2 regions of the Ideonella lacteola genome follow, and region 1 is predicted to be linked to the other one. Evidence: riboswitches for the same ligand, from Rfam matches in the RefSeq annotation. Region 1 holds a riboswitch; the other holds the start of a gene.

Region 1 (15,759 bases):
TCTTGGTCGGTGGGCAACCCGGTGCACCTCGGCTCCGCACTGCTCGAATCGATGACCTCGACCGAGATGCAGCACGTGATCTACAAGGAAACGTCGATGCTCTACACCGGGGTGGCCAATGGGGAGCTGAACTTCGCACTCGGCTCGCTTGCCACGGCAGGCCCGCTGCAACGCTCGGGCAAGATCAAGTTCATCGCCGTCACGGCACCGAAGCGTCACCCTGCCTTCCCGGATGTGCCGACGGTGGCCGAGTCGGGCGGCCCCGCCGGCTATGAAATGACGGGCTGGACGACGATCGCCGCGCCGAAGGGTTTGCCCAAGGCCGTGGCCGACAAGATCCAGCGCGATGTCGAAGCGGCACTGGCCGAGCCGGATATCAAGGAGCGCTACGCCACATTCGGCTACGAGATCTTCCCGGCCACGCGCGATCAGTTTCACGGCTTCATTGCCAGCGAATCGACCAAGTACGCCGATGTGATCAAGCGGGCCAAGGCCTCTCTGGATTGACGACCACCCCAAGGAAAGGCCCCCGCATGAACGCGAAGCAATGGCAGGTCGGGCTCGTCGGCTACGGCGAGGTCGGCCGCATCCTGGCCGAAGACCTGCGCGCGCAGGGCCTGGCCGTCAGCGCCTACGACGTCAAGCTCGACCGTGCGGCAAGCTCTGCGGCGATGCGCACCCATGCGCAAACCCACGGCGTGCAGTTGGCGGCCTCTCACACCGCGCTGGCCGCCGGCAGCGACTTCATCGTCAGCGCGGTGACCGCGAGCCAGGCGGTGCCCGTGGCGCAGGCCTGCGCCACGGCACTGCGTCGAGGCGCCTACTTCCTCGACTTCAATTCCGCCTCGCCGGGCGCCAAGCAACGGGCGTCTGACATCGTCGCCGGCGCCGGCGGCCGGTATGTGGAAGGCGCGGTGATGACGAGCGTGCCGCCTTACCGCATCAAGGTACCGCTGCTGTTGGGCGGGCCGCACGCCGCGGCGCTCGCCCCGCTGCTGGCCGAACTGGGGTTCGCACCGCAGGTGGCGAGCGAGCGGCTGGGCGTCGCGTCTGCCACCAAGATGTGTCGCAGCGTGATGATCAAGGGCCTGGAAGCCATGGTCATCGAAAGCTTCACCGCCGCGCGCCACTACGGCGTGGAAGACGCGGTCATCGCCTCGTTGAAAGAGACCTTCCCCGGCATCGACTGGGAGAAGCAGGCCGCGTATTTCTTCCAGCGTGTCATCGAGCACGGCCGGCGCCGCAGTGAAGAGGTGCGCGAAGTGGCCGAGACGGTTCGCGAGGCCGGCCTGGAACCCTGGAGCGCCAGTGGCACCGCCGAGCGCCAGGCCTGGGTGGCCGATCTGGCCGACACCGGCCTCTTCGGCGAACGGGGCCACCCCGGCTTCGCCCGACAAGCCGATTGGCGGGTGGAAGCCGATCGCATCCTGAACCGCCTGCAGAAAGACTGACATGGCCTTCGACAAGACGCCCGGCTGGCTCGACTGGTACGCGAGCCCCTCCACACCCCAGTTTCGCCTGCCGCCCGGCGCGGTGGATGCGCACTGCCATGTCTTCGGGCCCGGCGACGAATTTCCATTCGCCCCGGAGCGCAAGTACACGCCTTGCGATGCCAGCAAGCAGCAGCTGTTCGCGCTGCGCGACCACCTGGGCTTCGCCCGCAACGTCATCGTGCAGGCCACCTGCCACGGGGCAGACAACCGCGCGATGGTCGATGCCTGCCTGGCCTCCCAAGGCCGGGCCCGCGGCGTGGCCACAGTGCGCCGCGACATCACCGACGACGAGCTCCAGCGCCTGCATGCCGCCGGGGTGCGTGGCGTGCGCTTCAACTTCGTCAAGCGCCTGGTCGATTTCACCCCCAAGGACGAGTTGATGGAGATCGCCGGCCGCATCGCGACGCTGGGCTGGCATGTGGTCATCTACTTCGAGGCGCAGGACCTTCCCGAACTCTGGGACTTCTTCACCGCGCTGCCGACCACGGTGGTGGTGGATCACATGGGCCGCCCCGATGTGACGAAGCCGGTGGACGGCGCCCAGTTCGAGCTCTTCGTGCGGCTGATGCGCGAGCACCCGAACATCTGGAGCAAGGTGAGCTGCCCCGAGCGGCTGTCTGTCAGCGGGCCGCGGGCACTGGACGGTGAACGCGCGGCCTACCGCGATGTGGTGCCCTTCGCGCGGCGCATCGTCGAGACCTTCCCAGACCGGGTGTTGTGGGGCACCGATTGGCCGCATCCGAACCTGAAGGACCACATGCCCGACGACGGGCTGCTGGTCGACTTCATCCCGCACATCGCGCCCACCGCGGCCTTGCAGCGCCAACTGCTCGTCGACAACCCGATGCGCCTGTACTGGCCCGAAGAAGCGTAGGGCGTCGCACCCAGGAGTCTTTCCATGCCACTTCACAAACCCTACCTGGACATCCCAGGCACCACGATCTTTGATGCGGAGCAGTCCCGCAAGGGCTACTGGCTGAACCAGTTCTGCATGTCGCTGATGAAGGCGGAGAACCGCGAGCGCTTCAAGGCCGACGAGCGCGCGTACCTGGCCGAATGGCCGATGACCGACGAGCAGCGAGAAGCCGTGCTGGCGCGCGACCTGAACCGCTGCATCGCCGCGGGCGGCAACATCTACTTTCTCGCCAAGATCGGCGCCACCGATGGCAAGAGCTTCCAGTACATGGCGGCCACGATGACCGGCATGACCCAGGACGAGTACGCCGCGATGATGCTGGCCGGTGGCCGCTCGCCGCAAGGCAATCGCGTCATTGGTGAAGACGGTGATGCCCAGCCGCACCGCCAAGGCCGCGCCCCCCACACTCCTTCGTCGAGCACCTGATGGCCAAGATCACCGCCTCCGTCTACACCTCGCACGTGCCGGCCATCGGCGCGGCCCTGGATCTGGGCAAGTCCCACGAACCGTACTGGCAACCCGTCTTCGCGGGTTACGACAACTCACGTCAATGGCTGCGCGAGAACCGGCCCGACGTGATCTTCCTCGTCTACAACGACCACGCCACGGCCTTCAGCCTGGAGCTGATCCCCACCTTCGCGATCGGCTGCGCCGCCGAGTTCAAGCCGGCCGACGAAGGCTGGGGCCCGCGCCCCGTGCCCACGGTCGTAGGCCATCCGGAGCTTGCTGCGCACATCGCGCAAAGCGTGATCCAGGACGACTTCGACCTCACCATCGTCAACAAGATGGACGTCGACCATGGCCTGACCGTGCCGCTGAGCCTGATGTGCGGCGCCCTCGACCCCGCGCGCGACCGCTGGCCCTGCGCCATCATCCCCTTTGCGGTGAACGTGGTGCAGTACCCGGTGCCCTCGGGCCGGCGCTGCTTCATGCTCGGCCAGGCCATTCGCCGCGCGGTCGAGTCCTTCGACCAGCCGTTGAATGTGCAGATCTGGGGCACCGGTGGCATGAGCCACCAGCTTCAAGGCGCCCGTGCCGGCCTGATCAATCGTGAGTGGGACAACGCTTTCCTCGAACGGCTGATCGCCGATCCCGAGGGCTTGTCGAAGATGCCGCATGTGGACTACGTGCGCGAAGCAGGCTCCGAAGGCATCGAGCTGGTCATGTGGCTGATCGCCCGGGGCGCGATGGCCGACGTGGCCGGCGGTCCGGCGCCCACCGTGCGACACCGCTTCTACCATGTGCCGGCGTCGAACACCGCCGTCGGCCACCTGATTCTGGAGAACCACTGATGAAGACACTCAAGGTCGCGCTGGCAGGTGCGGGCGCCTTTGGTATCAAGCACCTCGACGGCATCCGCCAGATCGACGGCGTGGAGGTGGTGTCGCTGATCAGCCGCGACATCGACAAAACGAAGGAAGTGGCGGCGAAGTACGGCATCGCCCACGTGACCACCGAGCTGGACGACAGCCTGGCGCTCAAGGAGGTCGATGCGGTCATCCTGTGCACGCCGACACAGATGCACGCGTCCCAGGCCATTGCCTGCCTGCGCGCCGGCAAACATGTGCAGGTGGAGATTCCGCTGTGCGACAAACTCAGCGACGGCCAGGAAGTGGTGCAGGTCCAGCGCGAAACCGGGCTGGTGGCGATGTGCGGTCACACCCGCCGCTTCAACCCCAGCCACCAGTACGTGCATCGCCGCATCACCGCGGGTGAATTCAACATCCAGCAAATGGATGTGCAGACCTACTTCTTCCGCCGGACCAACATGAACGCGCTGGGCCAGCCGCGCAGTTGGACCGACCACCTGCTCTGGCACCACGCCGCGCACACGGTGGATCTGTTCGCCTGGCAATGCGGCAGCCCGGTGGTGCAGGCCCATGCCATCCAGGGCCCGATTCACCCGACGCTCGGCATCGCGATGGACATGTCGATCCAGCTGAAGGCCGCCAACGGCGCGATCTGCACGCTCTCGTTGAGCTTCAACAACGACGGGCCACTGGGCACCTTTTTCCGCTACATCGGCGACAGCGCCACCTACATCGCCCGCTACGACGATCTGTTCAACGGCAAGGACGAGAAGATCGACGTGTCGAAGGTCGATGTCTCGATGAACGGCATCGAGCTGCAGGACCGCGAATTCTTCGCCGCCATCCGCGAGGGCCGCGAACCCAACGGCAGCGTCGCTCAAGTGCTGCCTTGCTACGAGGTGCTGCATCGGCTGGAGCAACAGTTGAACGCGGGCTGACAAGCTCGATCGGGCGGGCCTGGCCCGCATCGATCAACTACTGTCAATACCGCGAGCCGGGTGGGCGACGGAATGTCGCCCCGGGTGCAACATGCCAGATGGAGGGCGCCGGGCCGGTCACGGCCACGACGCCCCTGGTGTCGCCCCAAGGGATGCGACGAGACGGTTCTGTTGACTGGGAAGCCCGACTCATGACTGGATACCGCAGCACCCCGCGCCGCACTGCCGCGCGCACGATCATCTGGACGCGCACGGCCCTGGCCGCTGGCGTCGCCCTCGCCTGCCTGGGCACAGCCCAGGCCCGGCCGCAGCCGCAAGGCAACCTGGGTCTTGGCCTGCGCGAGCTGGTCGAGCAGCAATCCATGCAGCCCGCGGCCCGCGCCGAAGCCGCCGAGCGTTCACGCGCTCGCACTGCGCTCGCAGTGACCGACAAGCAAGGCCGCGTGCGCGTCAATGTGCACCTGGACGGCAAGTTCTCCCTCGCGCAGGTTCAATCCACCGCCCGCAAGATGGGCATCGAATCGGTGGTGACCAACGCGCACTATCGCCACGGCGTCTTCACCGCCTTCGTGCCGGTGGCCAAGGCCAAGGATCTGGCCAAGCTGCCGGGCGTGAAGTCCGTGCTGCTGTCGACGGCGCCCATCGCGGATGTCGGCCAGGTCACGTCGCAAGGTGCCGCCACGGTGCGTGCCGACCAGGTGAATGCGCTGGGCATCAAGGGTGCTGGCGTCACGGTGGGCGTGATGTCCGACAGCTATGACGCCGCCGCCGGTGCGCGCACCCATGCGGCACAGGACATCGTCAATGGCGATCTGCCCGGCCCCGGCAACCCGGATGGCCACACCGAGCCGGTGGTGGTGATCGAAGACATCGCCAGCGGCACCGACGAAGGCCGCGCGATGATGCAGATCGTGCACGACCTGGCCCCGGCGGCGAAGCTGTGTTTTGCCACCGCCTTCAACGGCGAAGTGGGCTTTGCCGACAACATCCGCAAGCTGGCCGACAAGACGGGCCCCTGCAAGGCCGACGTGGTGGTCGACGACGTCATCTACTTCACCGAGCCGATGTTCTCGGACGGCATCATTGCGCAGGCGGCCGACGAGGTGGTCGCGCAAGGCGTGTCGTACTTCTCCTCGGCCGGCAACCGTGGCTCGACGATGGGCTACCTGGCCGGCTACAACAAGGTCGACGACGCCACCGCCCGCGCCAGCTCGCAAACGGTGAACTTGGGCCTGATCACCCCGGGCAGCTCGGACGGCGGCTTCCACAACCTGGCCACCGACGGGCAGACGATCGATGTCTCACGCACCATCACCTTCGGCGCCACGTCGACGCTGGTGCTGCAGTGGAACGACCCGTTCGACTCGGGCAAGGTGACGACCGACTACGACCTCTACCTCTACAACGCGGCCGGTGACCAACTGGTGGCCGTGTCGGCCGACGACAACTTCTCGACTGACCAGCCGATCGAGGCGGTGCAGGTGCCGGCCGGCACCTACCAGATCGTCGTCGTGCGTTCGGACACGACCACGCCGTCGCCCACCGCCGACCAGGTGCGCTTCGTCACCTTCGGCAGCGTGGTCAACGGCGAGTACATGAACTACACGACGCCGATCACCTTCGGCCACAACTCGGCCGCCGGCGCCAACGGCACCGCCGCGTTCGCGTGGTACCAGGACTACCTGCCCGAGTCGTTCTCGTCGCCTGGCCCGTCGATCATGTACTTCAGCAAGGACGGCACGCGCCTGCCCACGCCGGAGATCCGCCGCAAGCCGGACCTGGGCGCGCCGGACGGCGTGAACACCAGCTTCTTCAGCGGTGACTCGGCCGAAGACAGCGACACCTTCCCCAACTTCTTCGGCACCAGCGCTGCAGCACCGCACGCCGCCGCGGTCGCCGCCCTGGTGGTGGAGAAGGCCGGCGGCCCCGGCTCGATCTCGCCGGCCAAGCTGAGCCAGGTGCTGAAGAAGACGGCCCGCGCGCACGACTCGAAGCCCAACTTCGCCGCCGCGCAGGCCTCGTTCGGCGTCGGGACCGTGCACGTCACCGCCACCGGCGACGGCCAGTCGCGCAGCCAGTTCGACACCGAAGTCTTCCGCGTCGGCCTGAGCGCCCCCGAGGGCTACACGCTGAAGTCAGTGACGCTGGACCTGTCGACCGCCAACGGCCAACGCAAGCTGCTGGGCAACCCGGCGCCTGGCATCCAGCTGGATCCGCGTGTGGGCCCGGGCCTGCCCATCACCCTGGGTACGCTGAAAGACATCAACGCCGCCGACGTGAGCTTCTCGGCGCTAAGCGACGTGGTGCCGTTCAGCAAGACGCTGACCGTCAGCTTCGCGCCGGGCAGCTTCGGCCGCAAGTCGGTGGTGCACTTCGGCGTGGACCGTGACGAGGTCGCCACCGGTGGTGGTGGCAACTCGGCCGACCTGTTGGTCGGCGGCACGATCAGCGGCGTGGTGGCAGGCCCCTCGGGCGACATCCCGTTCACCGGCACCTTCAGCCAGGCGCTGCGCCGGGGCCACTCGACCTCCGAAGGCATGGGCCTGGTCGACGCGCTGTCGGCGGTGCAGTCGCTGCCCTGACGAGACTCCAGCGCCCCATCACCGGAGCGCCCGCATGTGAAGCATGACGAAGGCCGCGACAGTCACCTGTCGCGGCTTTTTTCATCCGAGGTCACCTGGGCGACGTCATCGGACGTCGCCGACGCCGGGCTCAGCGCAACGCGGCCTGGTCATCCAGCGGCAGGGTCACGTCCAGCGACAGGCGCAGGAACTCGGTCGGATCCGGCTCGCCATCGACGCGGCTGCTGCCGGGGTAGTTGTTGTCGTTGATCACCAGCAGCGTGCGCGCGTCCAGCACCAGCACGTCTTCGATCGTGACGAACGGGAAGGTGAAGGTCGTGGCGCCGTCACGGTTGAGGTCGTGCGGGTCCGCAACGTTCATCAGGTCGACCACCTCGGTCTTCGAGACAAAGCCATCGCTGCCCACCTGGTTCAGGTCGATCAGATAGATCTTCTTGAAGCGCGGCGTTTCGGTACCGTTGCGCTCGATGACCAGGAACTGGTGCTCGTTGACCGCCGTCATATCGCCGATGTTGGTGCCCTGCGGCTCCAGCTTGTACAGCCATTGCTCGCCGGTGTAGCGGCCCGCGCGGATGTCGAAACGGTTGATCCGCAGGCTGCCCGCCGCGTCACCGGTGACCGTGCCTTCGAGCAAGGTGAACAGGTGACGGCCAGCGGCGTCGATGGCCATGCCCTCGAAACCCCGTGAGCGGCCCAGGTTCGGCGTGCCACCATTCAAGTGGGGGTTGTCGGGCGACATCACGCCCGGCATCGGCACCTCGGCACGCAGCACCTTGCCCTTGGCGTTGGTCTCGATCAGGAACGGGCCGAGTTCGTCACCGAACCAGAGGTGGCCGCGGCGGTCGACGCGCACCGACTCGATGTCGAAATCGGCGCCGGTCAGCAGGCGCCGCTCTCGGATCTGCGGCGCCACGGGAATGTCGGCGCTGCCCGGCCCCGTGCCGGCATAGGGGTAGTGGTCGCCCTCTGCAACGATGGGGAACCCCAGCAGACGGTCGCTGTCGTTCAGCGTCACATAGCTGCGCTTGTCGAACGCCGTCAGCGACTCACCCGTGTCGCGATCGACGGGCTGCACCGTGCCACTGCCCTGCTCGCCCTGGTCGGCCCAGCGGCGGAAGTCGGGACGCACGGTGTAAAGGCGCAGCAGCGTGTCCGGCGAGTTGGCCTTGGTGCCGAAGCCGTTGTCCGGCATCACTCGGAAGGTGCCCGCCGCCGGACCGGGCAGCACGGCGGAGAAGCCCTGGACAGGCTGGCGATCCACCAGCGGGAGCGTGCGCCCGTTGGCGCTGCTCGCGAACTGGCCCGAGGTCGGGCCAGGGGCAAAGGTGTCAGCCGGCATCGTGGCGAAGCCGTCGAGCATGGCGCCGGCTTGGGCCGCCGTCGAAGCGGAAACAACGAGGGCCGCGGCGATGGCCAGGCGAGCGGGACGGAACATGCGGTACATCGGTAAGTGCCTCGGGTGGGAAAGAGGAATGGGCGGAAGGCACGGATGCTTTCAAGCCACGATGACAGGGCCATGAATCGACGCGATGGCCCGCCACTGCCGCCATCGCCACGCAGCCAGCAGGCGCCTATCATCGAAAACATTCCGACACCCTGGAGACCTTCCCCGCCGTGCCCTCCGCCCTCATCCCGTGGATCAGCTTCGGCGCCAGCATCCTGCTGGTGATCGCCTACGAATGGCGCATTCACCACATCGGCAAGCGCCAGCCCGAGCGTCTCGCCCGCTACGCCAATGCCAAACTGCGGATGCACTGGGTCACATCGTTGGCCGATCGCCCAGGCGCCGAGATCGTCGCCGTGCAGGCGCTGCGCAATTCGCTGATGGCCGCCTCGATCTCGGCCTCGACCGCAGCGCTGGCAGTGATGGGCGCGCTGAGCATGTCAGGCGCCTCGCTGGCGGCCAATCTCGCGCGCTGGTCGGGAGAAAACGCCTTGCACACCGTGCTGCAGGGGATGCTGGTCGGTATCTTGTTCGCCTCGTACGTGTGCTCGGCGATGTCCACCCGCCACTACAGCCACGCGAGCTTCATCATGTCGATCCCGGTGGATCGGCCGGAACGCAACGAGCTGAACACCGCCGCCGCCACCCACGTGCGCCGCGCGGGGCTGATGTACAGCTGGGGCCTGCGTCTGTTCTTGATGGTGCTGCCGGTCGTGGCCGGTGTGGTGCACCCGTTGGCCATGCTGCCGGCGACGCTGCTGCTGATCGGCGGTCTGGTGTTGTTCGACCAGCCAGCGAACGACGTCGAAGTCGATTGAACACCGCGATGCCCCGCCCCCGCCCTTGTTCGGCATCGGTCGCGGCTTGAGGCCTTGTTCTGCCAGGCGTGCGCCGTGCAGATTCAGCGACGCAGAAACGACCAGCCTGCCGACGCTTCACCATGGAAAACGGGGCCCGAAGGCCCCGTTCTCGTTCAGTGCCGAAGCCCTGATCAGTTGCCGCAGCCCAGGCTGGTGATGCGCTTGTGCGCGGCCTTGGCTTGCACCAAGCCGTAGCCGGTCTTGGCGTCGCGGCCGGCCACATCCAGATCCTTGGCCGACTTGTTCAGCGACTGGCGGATCTGCTCGCCCGTGCACTCGGTGTGGTAGCTCCACACCAGCGCGGCGACAGCCGACACGTGCGGGGTGGCCATCGAGGTGCCGTCGAAGTAGGCGTAGTTGGTGGCGTCGACCGACACGGTGGCCGATTGACCCAGCTGGCCCTTCATGGCAGCGCCTTCGGTGTCCGAAGCGGTGACCGACGGGATGGTGGTGGCCACGCCACCCAGCGTGCCAGCGAAGCCGCCGGCGACGTTGTTGTACACCACCGCGCCCACGCCACCCGAGTTCTGGCAGTTCAGCACCTTCTCCGAGAAGGCGATGTTGCCGCGCTGGATCAGGCAGACCTTGCCCGACACCGAGGTATCGACGGCGTCGCCCAAACCGAAGTCAGCCAGTGCCGCCGTGGCGGTCGCCTTGGGCGAGCCGTCCATCGCGCCCGGCGCGTAGTCGGTGCCGCCCACTTGCAGCGACGGCTCCGAGCCCGAACCCATCGGCACGGTCGACAGCACGCCCACGCCCGGAGCGGAGATTTCGACGTCCTTGTTGCGCTGCGAGAAGCTCGCCCAGGCTTCGTTCTCGTCCACCGCGGCCACCGACATCACCGGCACATAGCCAGCGGGGTAAGAGGTCTGGGTGTTGCCACCGTTGCCGGCCGCGGCGATCGACAGGATGCCGGCCGTCTGCAGGGCGGTGAAGGTGTTCTTCTCAGCGGTGTTGGGCAGCGGGCCGCCCAGCGACATGCTGATCACGTTGGCGCCGGCGGCCTGGCACTTCTTGGCTGCGGCCGACAGGGTCGACGAATAGGCCCAAGCGCCGTCATCACCGAACACCTTGACGATGTGCAGCTTGATCTTCTGGTTCGGCAGAACGCCCACCACGCCGACGTCGGCCTGGTTGATGGCGGAGATCGTGCCGGCCACGTGCGTGCCGTGGTGCGAGCCGTCCACGGACCACAGGCCAGCGCCGCCGATGTCGTCGTCACCCGTGACGTTGGCGTTGTTCTGCAGGTCTTCATGACCCTTGCCGTAGCCGGAGTCGATGATGCAGATCATGCGGTTGCCAGCGTTGGTGTCCTTCAGCTGGTCGGCCTGGACCATCTTGATGCCGTAAGGGACCAACTGGCCGAGCTTGTAGGGCTTGCCGGTCGACGGCGTGGTCAGCGACATCGGATAGCGCGGAGCATCCTGCTCGACGCGGGCGATGGACGTGTGCTTGGCCAGGGCCATGGCGGCGGCCTTGGGCAGCTCGACCGCGACGTTTTCGCCGTCGATTTCGAGCTTGATCTTGCCGCCCATCTGGGCAACGGCAGCGCGGGCCAGCTTGGCCGCTTGGCTACCAGGCTTGAAAGTCACGACCACGCGGGTGGTTTCAGCCGCATGGGCCGCACCCATCATGGCAAAGGCCAGGCCCAGGCCGACGCACAGGCGGGACACCGGGAAGCTCGTCTTGGTCATCGTCAACTACTCCAGTAGGGAAGATCATTCTGGGATTCAGCAAAACGTAAGTGCTTGAATCCGAGGTGTGCAGTGTGTATGGCACAGCCCGGTGTGCCCACTACAAAAGCTTCAACGATCCTCATGACATTCGCAGCGGTCGCGGGGAAACCCGGACGACATTCACCGCAACTGGGCGATCGGCCGTGAATAGTTCACGTAGCCAATCACAGCTCATCGCTCCTACAATCCGGCTCAGCAGGAGAGCGCCGGTTTCGACAGGGTCGAGCCGGCCACCGAAGGCGCAAACTCCCATGCACGCTCAGGTACCGTACTGCTGTCATCAATCGCCGTCTGGAGAGCCGCTGAACTGACGATGCCGTCAGGGCCAGCGCACCGAAGGAGCAAGGCCACGCGAGACACGCGCAGGCCGAATCTCTCAGGTACCGAGGACAGGGGGAGCGGCAGGCACGAAGCACTCATTCGTTCGCTTCGTGCCGCTCGCCTCTGGAGAGAACCATGCATGTGGTCGTTCTCGGCGCCGGCCTGCTCGGCGTCACCTCAGCCTATTTCCTTCGCCAGCTCGGTCACGAAGTCACCGTCATCGATCGGCAGGCCACTCCCGCGGCCGAAACCAGCTACGCCAACGGCGGCCAGATCTCAGTGAGCCACGCCGAGCCTTGGGCCAACCCGAGCGCGCCGCTCAAGGTGCTGAAGTGGCTCGCCAAAGAAGACGCGCCCTTGCTGTTCCGCCTGCGCGCCGATGCGCGCCAATGGGCCTGGGTGTTTCGCTTCCTGCGCGAATGCACGCCAGGGCGCACCCGCCACAACATCGAGCAGATCGTGCGACTGGGCACCTACAGCCGCGAGACGCTGCAGCAACTGCGCCGCGAGATCGGCCTCGAGTACGACCAGCGCACCCAGGGCATTCTTCACTTCTACACCAACCCGAAAGAGTTCGACGCGGCAGAAGCCCCCGCCGCGCAGATGCGAGAGCTCGGCTGCGACCGTCGCGTGATCTCGGCCGATGAGGCCGTGCGCATCGAGCCGGCGCTCGCGCACATCCGCCCACAGTTGGCCGGTGCGACCTTCACGGCAGAAGACGAATCCGGCGACGCGAACCGCTTCGTGCATGAACTCTCCCAGCGCTGCGAAGCGGATGGGGTCACGTTCCTGATGAGCCACACCGTCACCGCGCTGCGGGAGGTGGGGGGCCGTATCGACCACGTCGAGGTGACGGATCCCAACGGCCGCTACCAGCGGCTGCGCGGCGAGGCCTATGTGCTGGCCATGGGATCGCTCAGCCCGCTGTATGTGAAGCCGCTGGGCATCGACCTGCCCATCTACCCCGCCAAAGGCTACTCGGTGACGATGCCGGTGAAAGACGCCACCAAGGCGCACCAAGTCTCGTTGACCGATGACGAGTACAAGCTCGTCTTCTCCAGGCTGGGCGACCGGCTGCGTATTGCCGGCACCGCCGAGCTGAACGGCTACGACCGTGACCTGAACCGCGTGCGCTGCGAAGCGATCGTGCGGCGCGTGGAAGAGCTCTTCCCCGGCGCCGGGGACACCGACCGGGCCCAGTTCTGGACCGGCCTGCGTCCGGCCACACCGAGCAACCTGCCGATCGTGGGCCGCTCGAGACTGCCCAACCTTTTCCTGAACACCGGCCACGGCACGCTGGGGTGGACGCACGCGTGTGGCTCGGGCAAGAGCGTGGCGCGCATCGCGAGTGGGCTGAAGCCTGAGGTCGATTTCGCGTTCGCGACCTAACGTCCAGGCTGAACGAAGGAGGACACCGCCGAGATCACCCGCTCCGGTTGATCGCGGTGCGGCGAATGCCCGCACTCGGGCAGGGGCAGCACGGTGGTGGCCTTCACGCGCGCGGCGATGCGGCGGACTTGCGCGAGCGTGCCGTACTCGTCGTCTTCACCTTGGATGGCGAGCACCGGGCACGCGATGGTGCCCAGTTCGTCGCTGATGTCCCACGGGCGAAATGCCGGTGAGAGCCAGGCGTTGTTCCAGCCCCAGAACGCCGAGTTGACGTCGGCGTGGTGCTTTGCCAACCCCTGGCGCAGGGCACCGTGGAGGTAGGCCTCGCGAGCACGGGCGATGCTGGCGAGCGACAGCTCTTCGACGAACAGATGCGGGGCCATCGCCACCACGCCGGCCACCTGGGCCGGAAAGGCAGCCGCATGAAGAAGGGCGATCGACCCGCCGTCGCTGTGGCCCAACAGCCAGGGGGGGTCTCGATGGGCGTCGATGCCGAGCGCCTGCAGCAGCGCGGGCAACACCTGTTGCGCCTGGCGGTGCATGAAGTCGGGCCCCCACGCCTCGTCGCTCGGACGAGGAGTGGAGCGGCCGTAGCCGGGCCGCGAGTAGACCAGGCCACGCCATCCCAGCGCGTCGACCGCCTTCGCAGGAAAGTCCCGCCACATCGACACCGAGCCCAGGCCCTCGTGCAGGAACACCATGAGCGGTTGGTCGCGGCGCTCGGGGCTCAGCCACTCGTGCTCGATCGTGAGCCGCCGAGCATCCACCACGATGTCGACGAACTCGATGGTCATCCCGCGTTGGCTTCGCGCTCACGCAGGCGAAAGCGCTGGATCTTGCCGGTGGCCGTCTTCGGCAGTTCGTCGATGAATTCGATCTGGCGTGGGTACTTGTAGGGGGCGAGGCGATCCTTGACGAAACCCTTGAGCATGTCGACATCGACCTGCTGGCCCGCCTTCAGCACCACAAAGGCCTTGGTTCGAGTCAAGCCATCTGCGTCGGGCACCCCGATCACCGCCGCCTCGAGCACCGCCGGATGCTGCACCAGGGTCGATTCCACTTCGAAGGGCGAGACGTAGATGCCACTGACCTTCAGCATGTCATCGCTGCGGCCCGCATAGGTGTAGCTGCCATCTGCGTTGCGCAGGTATTTGTCGCCACTCTTGGTCCAGGCGCCCTGGAATGTCTCGCGTGACTTGTCTCGCTGGCCCCAGTACATCAAGGCCGCGCTCGGCCCGCGGATGTAGAGGTCGCCGGTTTCGCCGTCAGGCACGGGCCGGCCGTCGTCGCCGCGCAGTTCGATCTCGTAGCCTTCCACCGGCCAGCCCGTGGTGCCATACCGGACGTGACCGGGGCGGTTGCTCAAGTAGATGTGGAGCATCTCGGTCGAGCCGATGCCATCGACAATCTCGCAGCCGAAATGGCTGGTGAAGCGCTGGCCCACCTCGGCCGGCAGCGCCTCACCAGCCGACGAGCACAGGCGCAGGCTCACCTGCTCGCGCGCGGGCAGCTGAGGGGACGCGAGCATGCCGGCGTACCCGGTTGGCGCCCCGAAGAAGACGGTCGGCTTCGCACCACCCACCTCGCCGCGCCAGCGGCGGAACGTGGCGTCGGGCGTGGGGCGCTCGGCCATCAGCACGGTGGTGGCGCCCACGCTGAGCGGAAAGGTCAGCGCATTGCCCAGTCCGTAGGCGAAGAACAGCTTGGCGGCGGAGAAGCACACATCGCGTTCCGTGAGGCCCAGCACACGCTTACCGTACAGCTCGGCGGTCCAGTAGAGGTTGGCGTGGGTGTGCAAGGTGCCCTTGGGTCGGCCGGTCGAGCCCGAGGAGTAGAGCCAGAACCCCGGGTCGTCTGCCCCGGTGGGTGCCGGCAGCGCGAGCGGCGGGTGCGCCTCCAGCACATTCTCGAAGGCGTGGTGCTGCCGCGCCATCTCGCCGCCGGGCGCACTGCGCGAGACCAGCACCGCTCGCAGCTCATGGCCGCCTTCGCATTCAGCCTGCGCAACCGCCGCCTGGAAGGTGGGCAACAGCGCGGCCGACACGAGCGCCGCCTGTGCCCGGCTGTGCCGAAGCATGTAGGCGTAGTCGTCGGCCGTCAGCAGCGTGTTCACCGCCACCGGCACCACACCGGCATAAAGCGCGCCGAGAAATGCCACCGGCCAGTCGATGCCATCGTGCATCAGCAGCAGCACGCGCTCTTCTCGCCGCACTCCGTGGGCGATCAGGCCGGCAGCGAGGCGGCGCACCCGTTCAGACATGGCGGCATAGCTCAGAGATCCGTGATCGTCGACATAGGCCAGCTTGGCGCCCCGGTGGGCATTGGCCTCGATCAGGTGCTGCGCAAAATTGAAGCGCGCGGCAGGCGATGCTGGGAATTCGGCAGAGCGCATCGGAATGCTCCTCATGAACGGCGCGACAAGACTCGCGCGCACATGCACCGGCCGGCGCCGCCCTTTGCCTTTGACCAAAGGCACAGTCCTTGCGAACTCGGCTTGCGGACCCCGTGAGGATGAACTATTGTGCGCGCCGGGACTCTAGGTCCGCCCTTTGAGCATGTCAAGCACTATATTGCATCCCAAGAAGCCATCTGACGATCTGGACGGCCACCACGCCGCCGACGCCGATCCTGCCGACGAGAAGAACCCGTTCCTCGTGGCGCTCGGCGAGCGCGTTCGCTCATTGCGGTCACGCCGCGGCATGACGCGCAAGGCGGTCGCGCTGGCCGCCGATGTCTCCGAGCGGCACCTGGCCAATCTCGAATACGGCAT
Region 2 (15,759 bases), on a different contig from region 1:
GGGTCAGGTACGCCGAGGTGCGACGCAGACCTTCGGGCAGGCGCAACGCGATGCCGGCGGCATAGTCGCTCACCTGGGGGCAGGCCTGGCCGGCCGGTGCGAACCAGCTCCAGAGCGCGGCGATGTCTTCGCGGGTGGTCGTTTCATCGAGCGACACGCCCACGTGTTGGGGTGACAGGCGGCGCAGGTTGGCGCCGCCGGCCAGCGCGCGGCCGATGATCTCGTCGGTGCGGTCGCCCGTTTCAATGGTCAGCGTGTCGAAGGCATACGGGTTCTGCACCTTCAGGCCGAGCTTGCCCAGGCCATCGGCCAGGATCGCGGTGAAGGTGGCCACGCGGGTGGCGATGCGCTTCAGGCCCTCGGGGCCGTGGTAGACGGCGTACATGCTGGCGATCACCGCCAGCAGCACCTGCGCGGTGCAGATGTTCGACGTGGCCTTCTCGCGGCGGATGTGCTGCTCGCGGGTTTGCAGGGCCAGGCGGTAGGCCGGGTTGCCGTGCGCATCGACGCTGACGCCGACGAGGCGACCTGGCATCGAGCGCTTGAACTCGTCGCGGCAGGCCATGAAGGCCGCGTGCGGGCCGCCACCGCCCATGGGCACACCGAAACGCTGTGAGTTGCCGATGACGATGTCCGCGCCCCATTCGCCCGGGGGCGTCAACAGCGTCAGGGCCAGCAGGTCGGCGGCCACGATGAATGCGGCACTCTTGGCATGCGCCTTCTCGACGACCTCGCGCATGTCGTGCACCAGGCCGCTGGTGGACGGGTACTGGGCCAGCACGGCGAAATAGTCGTGCTCTTCCATCAGCTTCGGTGCGAAGCCGACGATCACCTCGATGCCGAGCGGCTCGGCACGGGTCTTGACGACCTCGATCGTTTGCGGGTGGCAGTCGCCCGCGACGATCAGGGTGTTGCTCTTGCTTTTGACGCTGCGTTTGGCCAGCGTCATTGCTTCGGCGGCGGCGGTGGCCTCGTCGAGCATCGAGGCGTTGGCGATCGCCATGCCGGTCAGCTCGGCGATCATCGTCTGGAAGTTGACCAACGCTTCCATCCGGCCTTGCGAAATCTCGGCCTGGTAGGGCGTGTAGGCGGTGTACCAGGCCGGGTTCTCAAGGATGTTGCGCAGGATGACGCCCGGCGTCAGCGTGCCGTAGTAGCCCTGGCCGATGAAGCTCTTCTTCACCTGGTTCAGCGAGGCCACCGCGCGCAGCTCGGCCAGCGCTTCGGCCTCGGTGACGGCCGGCGGCAGCACCATCGGCTGGGCCCGGGCGATCGATTTCGGCACGATCGCGTCGATCAGGGCCTGGCGCGAGGCGGCGCCGATCACGCTCAGCATGTGCGCCTCGTCGGCCGTGTCCGGGCCGATGTGGCGGGCGATGAACTCGCCGTGGTTTTCGAGGGCGTCGAGAGGGGTGTGAGCGTGCATCAGCATGGCGCGTGGGAGACAGCGGCGAACATCGGGCCGGGCGCGGTGCGGGTCAGGCGCCGCGGCCGGCGGGCTACATCAGGAATCGGGAACGGCTCAGGCTCAGAGCGTTTTCAGCAGGGCGTCGTAGGCCGGCGGATCCATCAGCTGGTCGAACTCGGCCATGTTCGTGACATGGACCTTGAAGAACCAGCCGGCGCCCATCGGGTCGGTGTTCGCCAACGCCGGGTTGGCGCGCAGCTCTTCGTTGACTTCGACGATCTCGCCGGTCACCGGCATGTAGATGTCGGCCGCGGCCTTGACCGATTCGACGACACCGGCGATCTCGCCCTTGTTGTAGGTCTTGCCCACTTCGGGCAGGTCGACGAACACCACATCGCCCAGCGCATCTTGCGCGTGCAAGGTGATGCCGACCACGGCGGCTTCGTGATCCTCGATGTTGATCCACTCGTGATCGGCGGTGAACATGGTCGTCATGGGCAGGGCTCCTCGGTTCGGGTAAGCAGGGGTGGCTAGGTTGATTCAGGGCCGGCCGGCGGTCAAGACGGCAGACCCTCGGACGGGCGGGCTGACTGCCCTTCAGCCGCGGTAGTAACGGTGCGGGGCAAACGGCATGGCGGCCACCTTCATCGGCAGCCGCTTGCCTCGGACCTCGGCAAACACTTCGGTGCCGACGGCGGCGTGCGAGGCCGGCAGGTAGCCCATGGCGACAGGCTGGTTCACCGTGGGGCCCAGCGTGCCGCTGGTGACGGTGCCCAGCTCGGTGCCATCGGCGGCGACCAGCTTGGCGCCTTCGCGGACCGGGGCACGCTCCACGCCCACCAGGCCCACGCGCTTGCGCTTGGCGCCTTCAGCGAGCTGGGCGTCGATCACCGCCGCGCCAGGGTAGCCGCCGGCGCGGGCGCCGCCAGCGCGACGCACCTTCTGGATGGCCCAGGTCAGCGCGGCTTCGACCGGCGTGGTGGTGGTGTCGATGTCGTGGCCATACAGGCACATGCCGCCTTCCAGGCGCAGCGTGTCGCGCGCACCCAGGCCGGCGGGCTTAATCTCGGGCTGCGCCAGCAACTCGCGGGCCAGGGCGACCGCCTGGTCCTGGTGGACGGAGATCTCGAAGCCGTCTTCGCCGGTGTAACCCGAGCGGGTGACGAAGCACTCGGCACCGGCGATCGTGAACACGCCGCCGGTCATGAAGGTGAGGGTGGCGACGCCGGGGGCAAGGCGGGCCAGGGCCTCTGCCGCCTTCGGGCCTTGCAGCGCCAGCAGGGCGCGCTCGGGCATGGGCCGCACTTCGCAGCGCTGGCCGATCTTCGAGCTCAGGTGGGCGATGTCGGCGTCTTTGCAGCCGGCGTTGACCACGACGAACAGATCGCCAAACTTCGCCAGGGCCTCCACGGGCGGGCGGGTGATCATCAGGTCGTCGAGCAGGCCGCCTTGCTCATTGGTGAAGAAGGCGTAGCGTTGCTTGCCAGCGGGCAGGTCGATCACATCGACCGGCACCAGCGTTTCGAGCGCGGCCGAGGCGTCGGCGCCGATCAGTCGCAACTGGCCCATGTGCGAGACGTCGAACAGCGCTGCGGATTCGCGGCACTGCTTGTGTTCGGCCATCAGGCCGGCGGGGTATTGCACCGGCATCGCGTAGCCGGCGAACGGCACCATGCGGGCGCCGAGTTCGAGGTGGAGGGCGTGCAGTGGAGTCTGCAGCAGAGCGTCGGCGGCGTTAGCGGAGGACATCGCGGTTCCTGTGTCGAGGGCAATCCAAGGGACCTGATCGGTCGGAATTTGCCCTCGCTGTCCGCTTTACCTGAGAGATTGACGGTGTCGGCGTGTGGCCGGGCACCGCTTGCCCCTTCGGTGGACGGGCTCGAAGACCCGTCTCTCTCCAGTGAGGAACGCCCCGCATCCTGACGCGAAGCGCTTGCCAGTCCTTTTGCCTGAGCGTTCGAGGCCTGTACGGCCTCTGCGCCTTCGGCGGCCCCTGATGGAGCTCTCTCCTGGCAAGCGGGCAGTGTACCCGAGCCCGTTCGCGGTCGGGCTATGCTGCGGTGCGATTTCTCGTCCGGTTGCGGCAAGCTGCAACTGTTTCTTGGTGCCGTGGAAAAAGAGTCACTCACAGGGTCACTCATGCCGAGCTCTCCGGGCCCCCTGGTCTTCATCAGCTACCGACGCGACGACGCGGCGGGATACGCCCGAGCCATCGCCTCCGAACTGTCGCGGCGGTGGGGTGCAGACCGGGTCTTCATCGACGTCGATGACATCGGCGCCGGCCAGGGTTTCGCCCAAGTCATCGGGCAGGCGGTCGACACGGCCAGCATCTTGCTGGTGCTCATCGGCCGCCGCTGGCGGGGCGAGCGAGAAGGGCAGGCGCCGCGTGTTCAGGATCCGGGCGACTTCGTCCGGCTGGAGGTGGCGGCTGGTCTGCAGCGTGGCATGACGGTGATCCCCCTGCTGCTGGACGGCGCGGCCATGCCGCCCGGGGCCGACCTGCCGCCGGACATCCAGGCCTTGTCGAGCCTGCAGGCGCTGGAGCTGGGAAACAGCCGCTTCGCCGCCGACGTCGAGCGCTTGGTGGCAGTCGTGGGTGAGCGGCTCGGTTCGTCGCCAGTCCAGCCCGGCAGGCGAGGGTGGATCGTCGCGGCGGCGGGCGCCTTGGGAGCGGCCTTGCTGGCCGGCGGCTGGTGGGCCCGTTCGCGTTCGGTGGCCAGGCCAGCCATCGATGGGGACTGGGTCGCCGAGCTGCGATATGCCTGGGAGCCCGCGCCACGCACCGAGCGCTTTCACTTCACGGGCGAAGGGCGCCAACTGGCGGGCACCGCCAGCTTCCTCGGCGTGCCGCGTGGCCTGGTGGAGGGCGAGGTGGACGAGCGGCTGGTCCGCTTTGCCACCCGCACCGCCGAGATGGGCGGCGCCGAGATGACCCACCGCTACCAGGGCCGCCTGGATGATGACGGAGTCCTGCGTCTGATGATGCAGACCGAAGGCGGCAGCGGCCCGAACGCACCGCTCGAGTTCGTGGCCCGACGGGCCGAGGCGCATGCGCCCCGCTGATTCACCGAGCCACCCCGCGCTACATTGGACGACCGCTGCCACCACCTCTGGATGAGGATTCCGCCATGCTGACCGAACAAGACCCGCTTCTGCTGCGCCAGGACGATTCGCGAGGCGTGGTGACCATCACCTTGAACCGCCCGCAGGCCTTCAATGCGCTGTCCGAAGCCATGCTGGCGGCGCTGAAATCCGAGTTCGACGCCCTGGCGAGGGATGCGTCGGTGCGGGTGGTGGTGCTGGCCGCCTCGGGCAAGGCCTTTTGCGCCGGCCACGACTTGAAGGAAATGCGCGCCGAGCCTTCGCTCGACTACTACCGCGGCCTGTTTGCTCGGTGCGCCAAGGTGATGATGCAGATCCAGCAACTGCCGGTGCCGGTGATTGCGAAGGTGCAGGGGGTGGCCACCGCGGCCGGCTGCCAATTGGTGGCGGCGTGCGATCTGGCGGTGGCTGTGCGCGCGGCGCGGTTCGCCGTCAGCGGCGTGAACCTCGGGCTGTTCTGCTCAGGGCCCGCGGTGCACTTGAGCCGGAACGTGCCGCGCAAGCAGGCGTTCGAGATGCTGGTGACCGGAGAGTTCATCAGCGCTGACGAGGCGCGCGCGCGTGGATTGATCAACCGCGTGGCCGAAGATGCCGGCGCGCTGGACGCGGAGGTGGGCAGCCTCGTGGCCAGCATCCTCGCCAAGCCGCGCACCGCAGTGGCCATGGGCAAAGAGCTGTTTTATCGCCAGATCGAAGCGGGCGTGGAGGCAGCCTACATCGACGCCGGCCACACCATGGCCTGCAACATGATGGACGAGGCGGCGCTCGAAGGCGTGCAGGCCTTCAACGAGAAGCGACCGCCGCGCTGGTAGGGCCGACGTCGCCGCGCCGAGCCCTCATTCGTGATCGACTGGGCGCCGATGGGCCTGCCATCGGCCTCAAGACTGCAGCCCCATCGGTCGATAGACGATCGATGGATGTCTCTTCAGCGACGGGGGCGTGGTCAGCGCTCGATGGGCTGCTGGTCGCGCTCGTGGCCAGCGGGTTCGGCATGGCGGGCTACCTGGGCCTGAGGCTGCGCCAGGCCCGTCGTGGCAGCGCCGACGTGCAGGCTCAGATCGATGAGCTCAGAAAGGCGCTTCACGCCCGCGAACGTGAAAGCCGGCTGGGCGCGTTGATGAACCGCAGCCAGCTCGAAATTGCCCTGGATGACGCCGTCGAGCAGGCCAAGCGCGACCGCGATGGTTTCAGCGTGCTCTATGTCGACCTGGACGGCTTTCGCTCGATCAACGATGCGTTCGGCCACGACCATGGCGATGAGTTGCTGCGGGCGGTGGCCCGTCAGTTGGTTTCATGCGTGGGGCCGGCGGCCTGCCACATCGCGGGTGATGAATTCGCGCTGCTGGTGCCCGGCAGCATCCGGGTGGCGCATGTGATGGCGCAGCGCGTGGCGGATGTGCTGTCCAGCTCGCTCACGGTGGGTGGGCAGGCGGTGCCGCTGACGTGCTCGATCGGCATCGCCCACTACCCCGAGCATGGCTCGCGGCCCTTGCTGCTCTCGAACGCGACGCTGGCCATGCGCAGCATCAAGCTGTGCGGTGGGGGCGGGCAGAGCGAATACCACCCCGACATGGGCGCCGGCCTGCGCGATCAGGCCGAGCTGTTGCAAGAGCTGCGTCTGGCGGCAGAGCGCCAGCAGTTCAAGCTGATGTACCAGCCGAAGATCGATGCCCGCAGCCTGCAGGTGACGGCGGCGGAAGCCCTGCTGCGCTGGCACCACCCCAAGCGCGGCATGGTGCCGCCGTCGGTGTTCATTCCGCTCGCGGAACGGCATGGGCTGATCGGGCAGATTGGCCAATGGGTCATCGAAGAAGCCTGCCGTCAGGCGCAGCAGTGGCGCACCCGCGGCCTGCGCATGCGCGTGGCGGTGAACCTCTCGGGCTACCAGCTGCGGCAAGACGACATCGTCGAGCGCATCGAAGGGCTCTTGCGCCAACACCGCATTCCGCCCGAGCGCTTCACCTGCGAGATCACCGAGTCGGTGGCGATGGAAGACACCCAGGTCACCCGGCGCGCCTTCGAGCGGCTGCGTGACGCAGGCGTGCATGTGTCGATCGACGATTTCGGCACCGGCTACTCGAGCCTGGCTTCGCTGCGGCGGTTGCCGGCGGCCGAGCTGAAGATCGATCGGGCCTTCGTCTGCGATCTCGAAGGCAGCAGCGACGCACAATCGATCGTTCAGGCCATCGTGCAGATGGCGCACACGATGGGGCTGCGGGTGGTGGCTGAGGGCGTGGAAACGCCGGCGCAGCGCGACGCGCTGGTGGCGATGGGTTGCGATGAGCTGCAGGGCTATCTGTTCGCCAAGCCCATGTCGCCCCAAGCGCTGGAGCTGTGGGCCACGGACGATCGTCCCACCGAGGCGCCGCCCTTTCGCGCGTCGCTGTTTGAAGAAACCCGCCCTGCGGACGTGGAGCGAGGCGGCGACCGTCCCGCGTGAGGGCGTGTAACTGGTATTGCTACCAGTATTGGATTCGCTAAATACCACTGGCATACCGGTACGTGATTGGTTAGATTCCGGTCCGCCGGCCGCAGGCGGATGCCGCCCCTGGGACCCCGCCGGGTACCCACCCTTCCACAGACGACCCCACAGTCGCGTGGCTTCCGCACCGTGCAGCCGGTGGTGTGCTTTGGCTCAGCCAGAGGCATCCCTTCCCCAAGCACTGAACAGGAGCCATTCATGACCATGACCACGCGAGCGCGTGCCGTTTTCGGCCACGCCTTGATCGCCTTGGCCGCCATCACCGCCGCCGCACCGGCGCTGGCCCAATCTGACCTGCCGCCCGAGGCCCTCAGCACCAAGCCCGACGGCCGCTACTACACCGGCTACTACCCGTCGTGGAGCGACAACTGGTTCGACGCCACCGGCAAGACGCCCGGCCAGGTGTATGCCGCCAGCAAGCTGGCTCGCATCCCGGCGACCTACACCCACGTCAACGCCTCGTTCGCCAACCCGAACTTCTCGTGGGGTGGCCTGGCCGCCAACTCGTGGTCGGGCACCGGCATCGACTTCACCGCGACGCCGAAGGACATCAAGGCCGCCATCGATGTGCTGCACATGCGCAAGATGAAGGTCATCCTCGCGGTGGGCGGTGCCACCTACAACGACTGGTCGCCGCTGGCGGCCGAAGGTGCCGCTGGCTCGGGCCCGCGCATCACGGCGCTGGCCAACATCATGAAAGACCTGGGCTTCGACGGCCTGGACGTCGACTACGAAGCCGATGCCGACGTGACCCGCTATGCCAACGCGACCCGCGCCATGCGCAAGGCCGTGGACTTGGCCGGCGGTGGCCGCATCCTGGCCATGGCCGGATGGTCGACCGGTGCAGACTGCATTGCCGCCACGTCGGGCATGGCCGACTGCGCAGGCAAGCTCTCGTACTGGGGCGGCAATGCCGGCCGCGAGCGCCTGCTGGTTCGGGATCATGCGGACGTCGCCAAGATGTTCGACCTCGTCAACGTGATGTCGTACGACGCCCGCTACGAGCACTACGACGGCGTGATGGCGTACAAGCAGTACCGCTCGCTGTTCGGCAAGAACACGGTGGTCTCGATCGGCTTCGAGCCGGCGCCCGAAGGCTGGGCCGGCGGCATCCTCGTCGTGAACAACGCCGATGCGCAGTGCACGGGCTCGCGCATCCTGCAAGACCAATACGGCAAGAACCTGGATTCGCCGTACTCGGTGGCGCGCTTCAACCTGGCCGTCAAGAAGAGCAAGAGCGCGAACAAGAACCCGCACGACGGCGCGATGATCTGGAGCATCCTGAAGACGGCCAGCGGCAACTGCGGCTCAGCGCAGATCGCCTCGCCGGGCACGGTGGGCCAGAAGAGCGCCAAGATGCTGGGCCTCGTCAACGACCCGCTGCTGAACGACGCCCCCTGGAAGTGACCCTTCCAACGGTCGAGGGCCGTCGCCCTTGATCGGCACCCGAACCAGGGCGCGCCCGGTCGATTCGACCGGGCGCGCTTTTGCTTTGGGGGCGCCGGCCTGTCTCGAATCTAGGGGGGGTGTGGCTCTGCGTAGTGTGAAACCTTGTCGACCGAAGATACTTTGGGGGCAAGCGCAGTGCCTGGCTTGCTGACCTACCCGCGGCGCGCGTCCTGCGTGCCCTGAGGATGACGGGCGATTCGGGTCAAACAAGTGGTCTGTACAGATAACCTACTACGTCAGGGTTCACATGAATATCTCGGTTCCAGTCTTTGCGCGTCTCGCACTGGTGGCCGGCACGCTGGCCGGCTTGTCTCAAGCCAGTCAGGCGCTGCCTACTTACGCGGTCCGCGTCGTCACCGATGAAGGGGGCGTCCAGTCTTCTACGGCGCTCAACACCCGCGGCACGGTGGCGATTAACACGGGATCGGATGGTGGTAGTTACAGCTGCAGCAAGACGGCCTGTACGCCCATTCCATCGCTGCCCAACGATCTTCAATTGCCGTTCGCCTATCCGCGCGATATCGATGATCGGGGCTACGTCGTCGGTGTCTCGTACACGGGGTCGACCTCGCACGCCATGCTTTGGGACGGCCAGACCGTTCGCGACCTGGGCACCTTTGGCGAAGACGATTGCGGCGGTTGCAAGTCGCACAGCGAGGCGTCGGCGATCAACGGAAACGGCGTTGTCGTGGGCTATTCCGACACCGCCAACATCGACTTCCAGGCGTTCATGTGGTGCGATGGCACGATGACCAAGCTGCCCACCCTGGGCGGCACCCGCAGCGGGGCCAACGGCGTCAACGACGCCGGTGATGTGGTTGGATTTGCCTCGTTGGCCACCGGCATGAACCACGCGTTCTTGTACCGGGACGGCCAGATGCGCGACCTGGGCGTTCTGCGCAGTGGCAAGTTCTCCACCGCCTTTGCTGTCAACAACCTCGGCCAGGTGGTCGGTAGCAGCGATACAGGCCAGAACAAGCCATCGACAGTGGCCTTCATCTACGACCAACAAGGCGGCATGCGTGAATTGCCGCTGTTAAAGGGCTGGCGCCAGATGAGTGCCAGTGCCATCAACGATGCCGGATGGGTGGTGGGTACGGCCGTCTCTTCGAGCGGGAACTTGGGCTTCGTCTTCGACGGCCACGGCAGCTTCGACCTGAACCTCGCCATGAGCGAGAAGGACCGCAAGCACTGGCGCATCTACCACGCGAACGACATCAATTCGAAAGGCCAGATCCTGGTCGAGGCGCAGGACAAGAAAAAAGGTGATTACCGCGTCCTGGTGCTCACGCCTCAGTGAACTTGCCCCGCCGTGCCGACGGCGCCTTCGGGGAACAGCCGCCGGCAGGCCCGGCCATCGGCGATGAACACATGCAGCGCTTCGGCCGGCGCCCACGCCACCACGCGTTCACCTGCCCGTAGCCGCGTGTGGGCGTTGCCGCGCACGACCAGGTCATGGTGGTCGTCGGCGCGCAGGTGCACCAGGTGCGATTCGCCCAACTGCTCGACCAGCACCACTTCGGCGTCGAGCCGGATGCCGTCCGCGAGGCCCGTCGCGCCGGCCTCGGCCAGGCGGAAGTGCTCCGGACGCACGCCGATCTCGACCGCCTGGCCTTCAAGCAGCCGGGCCGTGTCGACCATGGCCCGTGCGGGTTGACCGAAGGGCAGCTCGAATCGCACCTCCGCACCGGTGGCGATCACTTTGGCCGGTAGCAGGTTGATCTGCGGTGAGCCGATGAAGCTCGCGACAAAGCGGTTGACCGGTTGCTGGTACAGCTCCAGCGGTGCGCCGGCCTGCTGTACGCGGCCTTCGTGCATCACCACGATCTTGTCGCCCAGCGTCATCGCCTCGACCTGGTCGTGGGTCACATACACCATCGTCGCGCCCAGGTCGCGGTGCAGCCGAGCCAGCTCGACGCGGGTCTTCACCCGCAGTGAGGCATCCAGGTTCGACAGCGGTTCGTCGAACAGAAAAAGCCGCGGCTCTCGCACGATGGCGCGGCCGATGGCGACGCGCTGGCGCTGCCCGCCCGAGAGCTCGCGCGGCTTGCGGTCGAGCAGGTGATCGATCTGTAATGAGCGCGCCGCCTTGTCGATGCGCCGCCGGCGCTCGGCCTTGTCCGCGCCGTGCAGCTTCAGGCCGAATGCCATGTTGTCGTACACGCTCATGTGCGGGTACAGCGCATAGCTTTGGAACACCATCGCAATGCCTCGTTGCGCGGGCGGCAGGTGGTTCACGACATCGTCGCCGATGCGCATCTCGCCGCCGGTGATGTCTTCCAGGCCGCACAGCATGCGCAGCAGCGTGGTCTTGCCGCAGCCACTGGGGCCGACCAGCACCACGAATTCGCCGCTCTCGATCTGCAGGTTCACGCCCTGCAGCACCGTGGTGTGGCCGTAGGTCTTGGAGACGTTGTCGAGGGTGACTCGGGTCATGGGCGGTTGGGGTTCAGGTCATTTGACCGCGCCGGCGGTGATGCCGCGGATCAGTTGGCGCGAGGCGAGGGCGTAGAGCAGCAGCACTGGCAGCACGGCGAGCGACAGGGCGGCGAGCACGGCGTTCCAGTCGGTGGCGAACTGGCCGATGAACTGCTGCACGCCGAGGGTGATCGTCTGCGTGCTTTCACCCGGCGCCAGGATGAGCGGAAACCACAGGTCGTTCCAGATGGGCACCATGGTGAACACCGCCACCGTTGCCACCGCCGGCATCAGCAGCGGCAGCACCACGCGGAAAAAGATCTCAAACTCGCCGACGCCGTCGCAGCGGGCCGCGTCTTTCAGCTCGCGGGGCACCTGCAGGATGAACTCGGACAAGATCATCACCGCCAGCGGCAGCCCCTGTGCCACATAGACGAGCACCAGGGCAGTGAGGGTGTTGACCAGGTCGAGCGCCACCATCGTCTGCAGGATCGACACCGACCCCAGGCGGATCGGCACCATGATGCCGAACGCCAGGAAGAGCGAGAGCCAGCGCCGGCCCGGGAACTCGTACTCGGTCAGCGCCCACGCGGCCATCGCGCCGAAAAGCAGGATGAGTGCCATCGACACCCCGGTCACGATGGCGCTGTTCAGGAACATGCCCGCCACCGCCGATTGCCCGAGCACCTTGGTGTAGCCCACCACACTGAAGGTGGTGGCGGTGGGCAGGGCGAGTGGGTCGTCGAAGATCGCCGCGCGCGTCTTGAACGAGTTCACCAGCACCAACAGAATGGGGCAGAGCACCAACAAGCTGTAGCCGCCCAGCACCAGGTGCACCCAGGCCGCCTTGGCCGTGGCGGCCCAGGCTGCGGGCCCAACGGCCGTGGGCCGGATGGCGCTCGGGCGGGCCGGGATGGCCGGGCGCTTGTCGCTCATGGCCGGTGTGCTCATGTGGCGGCCACACGGCGCAGCCGGCGTTGCACGAACACCAGGTACACGCCCACGCCACCCAGGATCACGAGGAACATCAAGGTGGCCAGTGCCGCGCCCATCGTCGCGCTGCCCACTTGCGATTGGTAGCCGAAGAAGGTGCGATAGAACAGCGTGCCGAGCAGATCGGTCGAGTAGTTCGGCCCCGCGAGGGCGCCCTTCACCGCGTAGATCAGGTCAAAGGCATTGAAGTTGCCCACGAAGGTGAGGATGTTCACCAACCCGAGCGTGGGCAGGATGAGCGGCAGCCGAATCGCCCAGAAGATGCGCCATGGCCCCGCCCCCTCGACGGTGGCCGCCTCGATCACTTCCTCCGGGATGGCGATCAGCGCCGCATAGATCAGCATCATCGGGATGCCGACGAACTGCCAAACCGAGATCAGCGCCAGCGTGGGCAGGGCCGTCTCTTCCATCCCGAGCCAGGGGGCGAATGCGTCTTGCAGGCCCACGAACCCCAGCAGTTTCTCGGCCACGCCCCACAGCGGCGAGAGGATGAGCTGCCACGCGAAGCCGATGATCACCACCGACAGCAGCGTCGGCAGGAACAGCACGGTGCGATAGGCCGCCGCGCCGCGCACCCCCTTGAGCGACAGCAGGGCAGCGAGCACCAGCGCGATCGGGTTCTGCACCAGCGAGTGGATGATGAAGAATTCGACGTTGTTGGCCAGCGCTCGGGTGAACGCCCCGAACCATTGCTCGTCGAGCAGCAGCCGGCGAAAGTTCTCCAGGCCCGCGAAGGCCATGTGGCCGTGCTCGTCGGTGGCATACAGGCCCAGCCGAAGCGTGTCGGCCAGGGGCCAGGCGCTGAACGCGGTGTAGACCAGCAGGGCGGGCGCCAGGAAGACCAGCGCCGGCCAGCCCGCCCGCTGCGGCGGTGAGGTGTGCATCGTCAAAGGGCCGGGCGGGTCATCGGGCCGGGGCGTACCACTTCGCGAAGCCGGTCTGGATGCGCTGGGCCGCCTCTTTGGGCGTCAGCTTGCCATTGAGCACCTGCGAGTTGACCGTCCACAGCTCGTTTTCCATGCTCGGCTCGCCACGGCTCAGGATTTGCGCGTTCAGCCGGATGGTCGACTTGCATTGCGCGCGCCACCCCATCATCTGGCGGGCCACCGGGTCCTTCACATCCACCGCATGCTTGGACAGGCTGAAGAAGCCGGTCGCCTTGTTGGTGAAGAGATCCGCGAACTCTTTCGAAGCCAGCCAATCGAGGAAGACCTTCGCATCCGCCTTGTTCTTGCTGGCCGAGTTGATGCCCATGCCGATGTCGGTGTGGTCCGACAGGTAGCAGCCGTCGCCCGCCTTGCGCACGGGCGGCGGGAAGGCCGCGAACTCCAGCGAAGGCTCTTTTCGATAGAACGCGATGTCCCATGAGCCGGTGGGCACGATGGCGGCTCGGCCCGAGGCGAACAGGTTCTGCGAATCGCCGTAAGTCTGGGCCTGATAGCCTTTGGGCAGGTAAGGCGCCCAGCGCGCCATCGTCGCCCACGCGTCGACGAACTCGGGGTCGGTGAACTTCTTCTTGCCTTCGATCAGGCCCCGGCGGCCCTCTTCACCCTTCCAGTAATTGGGCCCGATGCCGGTGAACACGATCTGGTTGGCTTCCCACTGATCGGCCGTTCCCAGCGCCAGCGGCGCCACTTTGCCGGCCGCCTTGATCTTGTCGAGCACCGCGAAGAATTCGGCTTCGGTGGCAGGGGGCTGGAGGCCCAGTTGAGAGAACACCTTCTTGTTGTAGAAGAAGCCGTGGATCACCGACGCCATGGGCATGCAGTAGGTGTTCTTCCCGTCATCCGTCTGCCAGGCCACCTTGGCCGAATCGGGAAAGTTCGCCAAGCCGGGCTCGCCATCGAGCTTGTCCAGGCGGCCTTTCTTGAACAGGTCAAGCGACACGTCGAACGGCCGGCAGGTCACCAGATCACCTGCGCTGCCTGCGGCCAGGCGGGCGGACAACACCGAGTTGTATTCGGGCGGCGCCGTCGGGGCGAACTTCACCGTGATGCTCGGGTGCGCTTTGGTGAACGCGGGCAGCAGCACCTCGTCCCACAGTGCCTTGTCGTCGGTGCGCCAGCTTTCGATGGTCAGCGTGCCACCAAAGGCGGGCAGGGCGCTGGCGGCGGCCAAAGCGAAGATGGCGACGGTGGTGCGGCTCGATGTCATGTGTTCGTGTCTCCTCGGACCAGGAAGGGCCGGCTGTGGCCGGGCTGCGGCGTGAAGGCTTCGGCGAGAAGCCCTGGCGCGCTGCGAGCGGGGCGCAAGGTACCATCGGCGCCCGTGTGACACGAGGGCTCAATCCGGGGCCTGCGCAGCGCGCACAAGTGCTTGTCAGCGCACGCTTTTTCGCCATGAGCCGCACGGCCCGCCTCACTCTTCATTACACGCAGCCCCGCCCTGTCGACGGGGTGCGATGCCGGCTTGCGCCGCTGCCCGCCTTACACAACATTGCACTTCGTCGGCAAACGAAAGGCAGTCGGTGGGCGCGGCTGCGCAGGGGCGGTCTTATGCTCGTCGCCACCTTCACGATGAGCGCGCATGCACAGAGCCTGGATGTCTTGCACTGGTGGACCTCGGCGGGCGAGAGGCGCGCGGTCGATCAACTGGTGCAGCAACTCGACAAGCGCGGCCTCGGATGGAACGACGCCGCCATTCCCGGCGGTGGTGGCATGGCGGCGGTGAAGGTGCTCAAGGGACGCGTGCTGGCGGGCGATCCACCCGATGTGGCGCAAGTCATCGGCCGAACGTTGACCGACTGGGCGGATCTCGGCCTCGTGCTGCCGCTAGACGACGTGGCGCAGCGTGGGCGCTGGAAGGGCGCGATGTTCCCCGTGGTGCTGCAGGTGGTCAGCCACGGCGGGCGCATCGTGGCGGCGCCGCTGGGCGTGCACCGCATCAACACCCTGTTCTACAACCAGGCCCTGTGGGCCCGATGGAAACTGCCGGTGCCCCGCAGCTGGGACGATGTCGCCCAGGCCGCCTCGGCACTGCGCCGCGCAGGCGTGACGCCGCTGGCCTGGAGCGACGAGCCCTGGCAGGTGGCCACCGTGTTCGAAACCCTGCTGCTGGCCGAAGGCGGCGCCTCGTTGTATGCCGAGCTGGCTGGCGCGCAGCGCCCGTCAGCCTGGGCCGACGCGCGGGTGCTGCGCGCCCTCACACGCCTGCGCTGGTTGCGCCAGCTGGCCGGCGAGTCGCCGGGCGAGCAACGCTGGACGAGCAGCGCGCGCCAGCTCTTCCGCGGCGAGGCCGGCATGCTCATCATGGGCGATTGGGTCGGCGGCGAGCTGATGGCCTGGGGCGCTCAGGCCGGCCGCGACTACGCCTGTGCGCCGGTGCCCGAGACGGCCCAGATGCACCTTTACAGCGTCGACACGTTGGCGATGCTGCAAAGCCGCCGCAAGCGCGATGCCGCGCAGGAAAAGCTGGCCGACATCGTCACCCAGCCCTCGGTGCAACTCGCCTACAACCAGGCCAAGGGCTCGGTGCCTGTGCGCACTGATATCGACCCCTCGCAACTCGACGACTGCGAGCGCGACTCCTGGCAGACGCTCGCCCATCCCGGCAGCCGCGTCGTCCCGAGCATTGCGCACCGCATGGCCGCCGATGAATCGACCAAGGATGCCTTGGCCGATGCTCTCCACCGGTTCGTGACCGACCCTCAACAGACCCCTGAGCGCGCGCAAGAGCGCCTGGTGGCGATCGTGAAGGGGGCGGCGCGGTGACGAGGACAATTTGGGCATGAACAGAGAACAAAGAGCCGAGCTCGCTCGGCAAACCATCGAAATCCTGCAAACCGGTGGCTACGTGATGCCTGATGGCACGGCGGTTCCGTTGGCAGCACTGCAACGGGCTTCTGAAATGGCAACCCGGCTCTTCCAGCCCGGGGAGCTGGACGAAGTACGGGAGCAGCAGCGCAATC

Evidence for each region. Region 1 has a riboswitch for glycine ahead of AACH06_RS12900 (D-amino acid dehydrogenase). Riboswitches for the same ligand answer to the same signal wherever they lie in the genome.
Region 2: it holds a riboswitch for glycine, as region 1 does, so the genes downstream of both, gcvT (glycine cleavage system aminomethyltransferase GcvT) here and AACH06_RS12900 (D-amino acid dehydrogenase) in region 1, are expected to answer to the same signal.

Annotation. Positions count from the first base shown of each region.
Region 1 covers NZ_JBBUTG010000006.1:200,570-216,328, reverse strand. Annotated here, with positions in the region: gene AACH06_RS12950 (Bug family tripartite tricarboxylate transporter substrate binding protein) at 1-507, shown strand, start outside; gene AACH06_RS12945 (DUF1932 domain-containing protein) at 504-1,451, shown strand; gene AACH06_RS12940 (amidohydrolase family protein) at 1,453-2,367, shown strand; gene ligA (protocatechuate 4,5-dioxygenase subunit alpha) at 2,392-2,835, shown strand; gene AACH06_RS12930 (class III extradiol dioxygenase subunit beta) at 2,835-3,701, shown strand; gene AACH06_RS12925 (Gfo/Idh/MocA family oxidoreductase) at 3,701-4,657, shown strand; gene AACH06_RS12920 (S8 family peptidase) at 4,849-7,239, shown strand; gene AACH06_RS12915 (esterase-like activity of phytase family protein) at 7,370-8,683, opposite strand; gene AACH06_RS12910 (DUF599 domain-containing protein) at 8,854-9,501, shown strand; gene AACH06_RS12905 (S8 family serine peptidase) at 9,675-11,237, opposite strand; glycine riboswitch at 11,561-11,682, shown strand; gene AACH06_RS12900 (D-amino acid dehydrogenase) at 11,736-12,989, shown strand; gene AACH06_RS12895 (alpha/beta fold hydrolase) at 12,986-13,783, opposite strand; gene AACH06_RS12890 (benzoate-CoA ligase family protein) at 13,780-15,381, opposite strand; gene AACH06_RS12885 (helix-turn-helix transcriptional regulator) at 15,545-15,759, shown strand, end outside.
Region 2 covers NZ_JBBUTG010000015.1:103,014-118,772, forward strand. Annotated here, with positions in the region: gene gcvP (aminomethyl-transferring glycine dehydrogenase) at 1-1,432, opposite strand, end outside; gene gcvH (glycine cleavage system protein GcvH) at 1,529-1,903, opposite strand; gene gcvT (glycine cleavage system aminomethyltransferase GcvT) at 2,006-3,157, opposite strand; glycine riboswitch at 3,205-3,319, opposite strand; glycine riboswitch at 3,336-3,430, opposite strand; gene AACH06_RS20965 (toll/interleukin-1 receptor domain-containing protein) at 3,548-4,471, shown strand; gene AACH06_RS20970 (enoyl-CoA hydratase) at 4,537-5,322, shown strand; gene AACH06_RS20975 (putative bifunctional diguanylate cyclase/phosphodiesterase) at 5,424-6,950, shown strand; gene AACH06_RS20980 (glycosyl hydrolase family 18 protein) at 7,191-8,399, shown strand; gene AACH06_RS20985 (hypothetical protein) at 8,689-9,741, shown strand; gene AACH06_RS20990 (ABC transporter ATP-binding protein) at 9,735-10,877, opposite strand; gene AACH06_RS20995 (carbohydrate ABC transporter permease) at 10,896-11,795, opposite strand; gene AACH06_RS21000 (carbohydrate ABC transporter permease) at 11,807-12,736, opposite strand; gene AACH06_RS21005 (ABC transporter substrate-binding protein) at 12,756-14,006, opposite strand; gene AACH06_RS21010 (ABC transporter substrate-binding protein) at 14,369-15,562, shown strand; gene AACH06_RS21015 (TIGR02452 family protein) at 15,579-15,759, shown strand, end outside.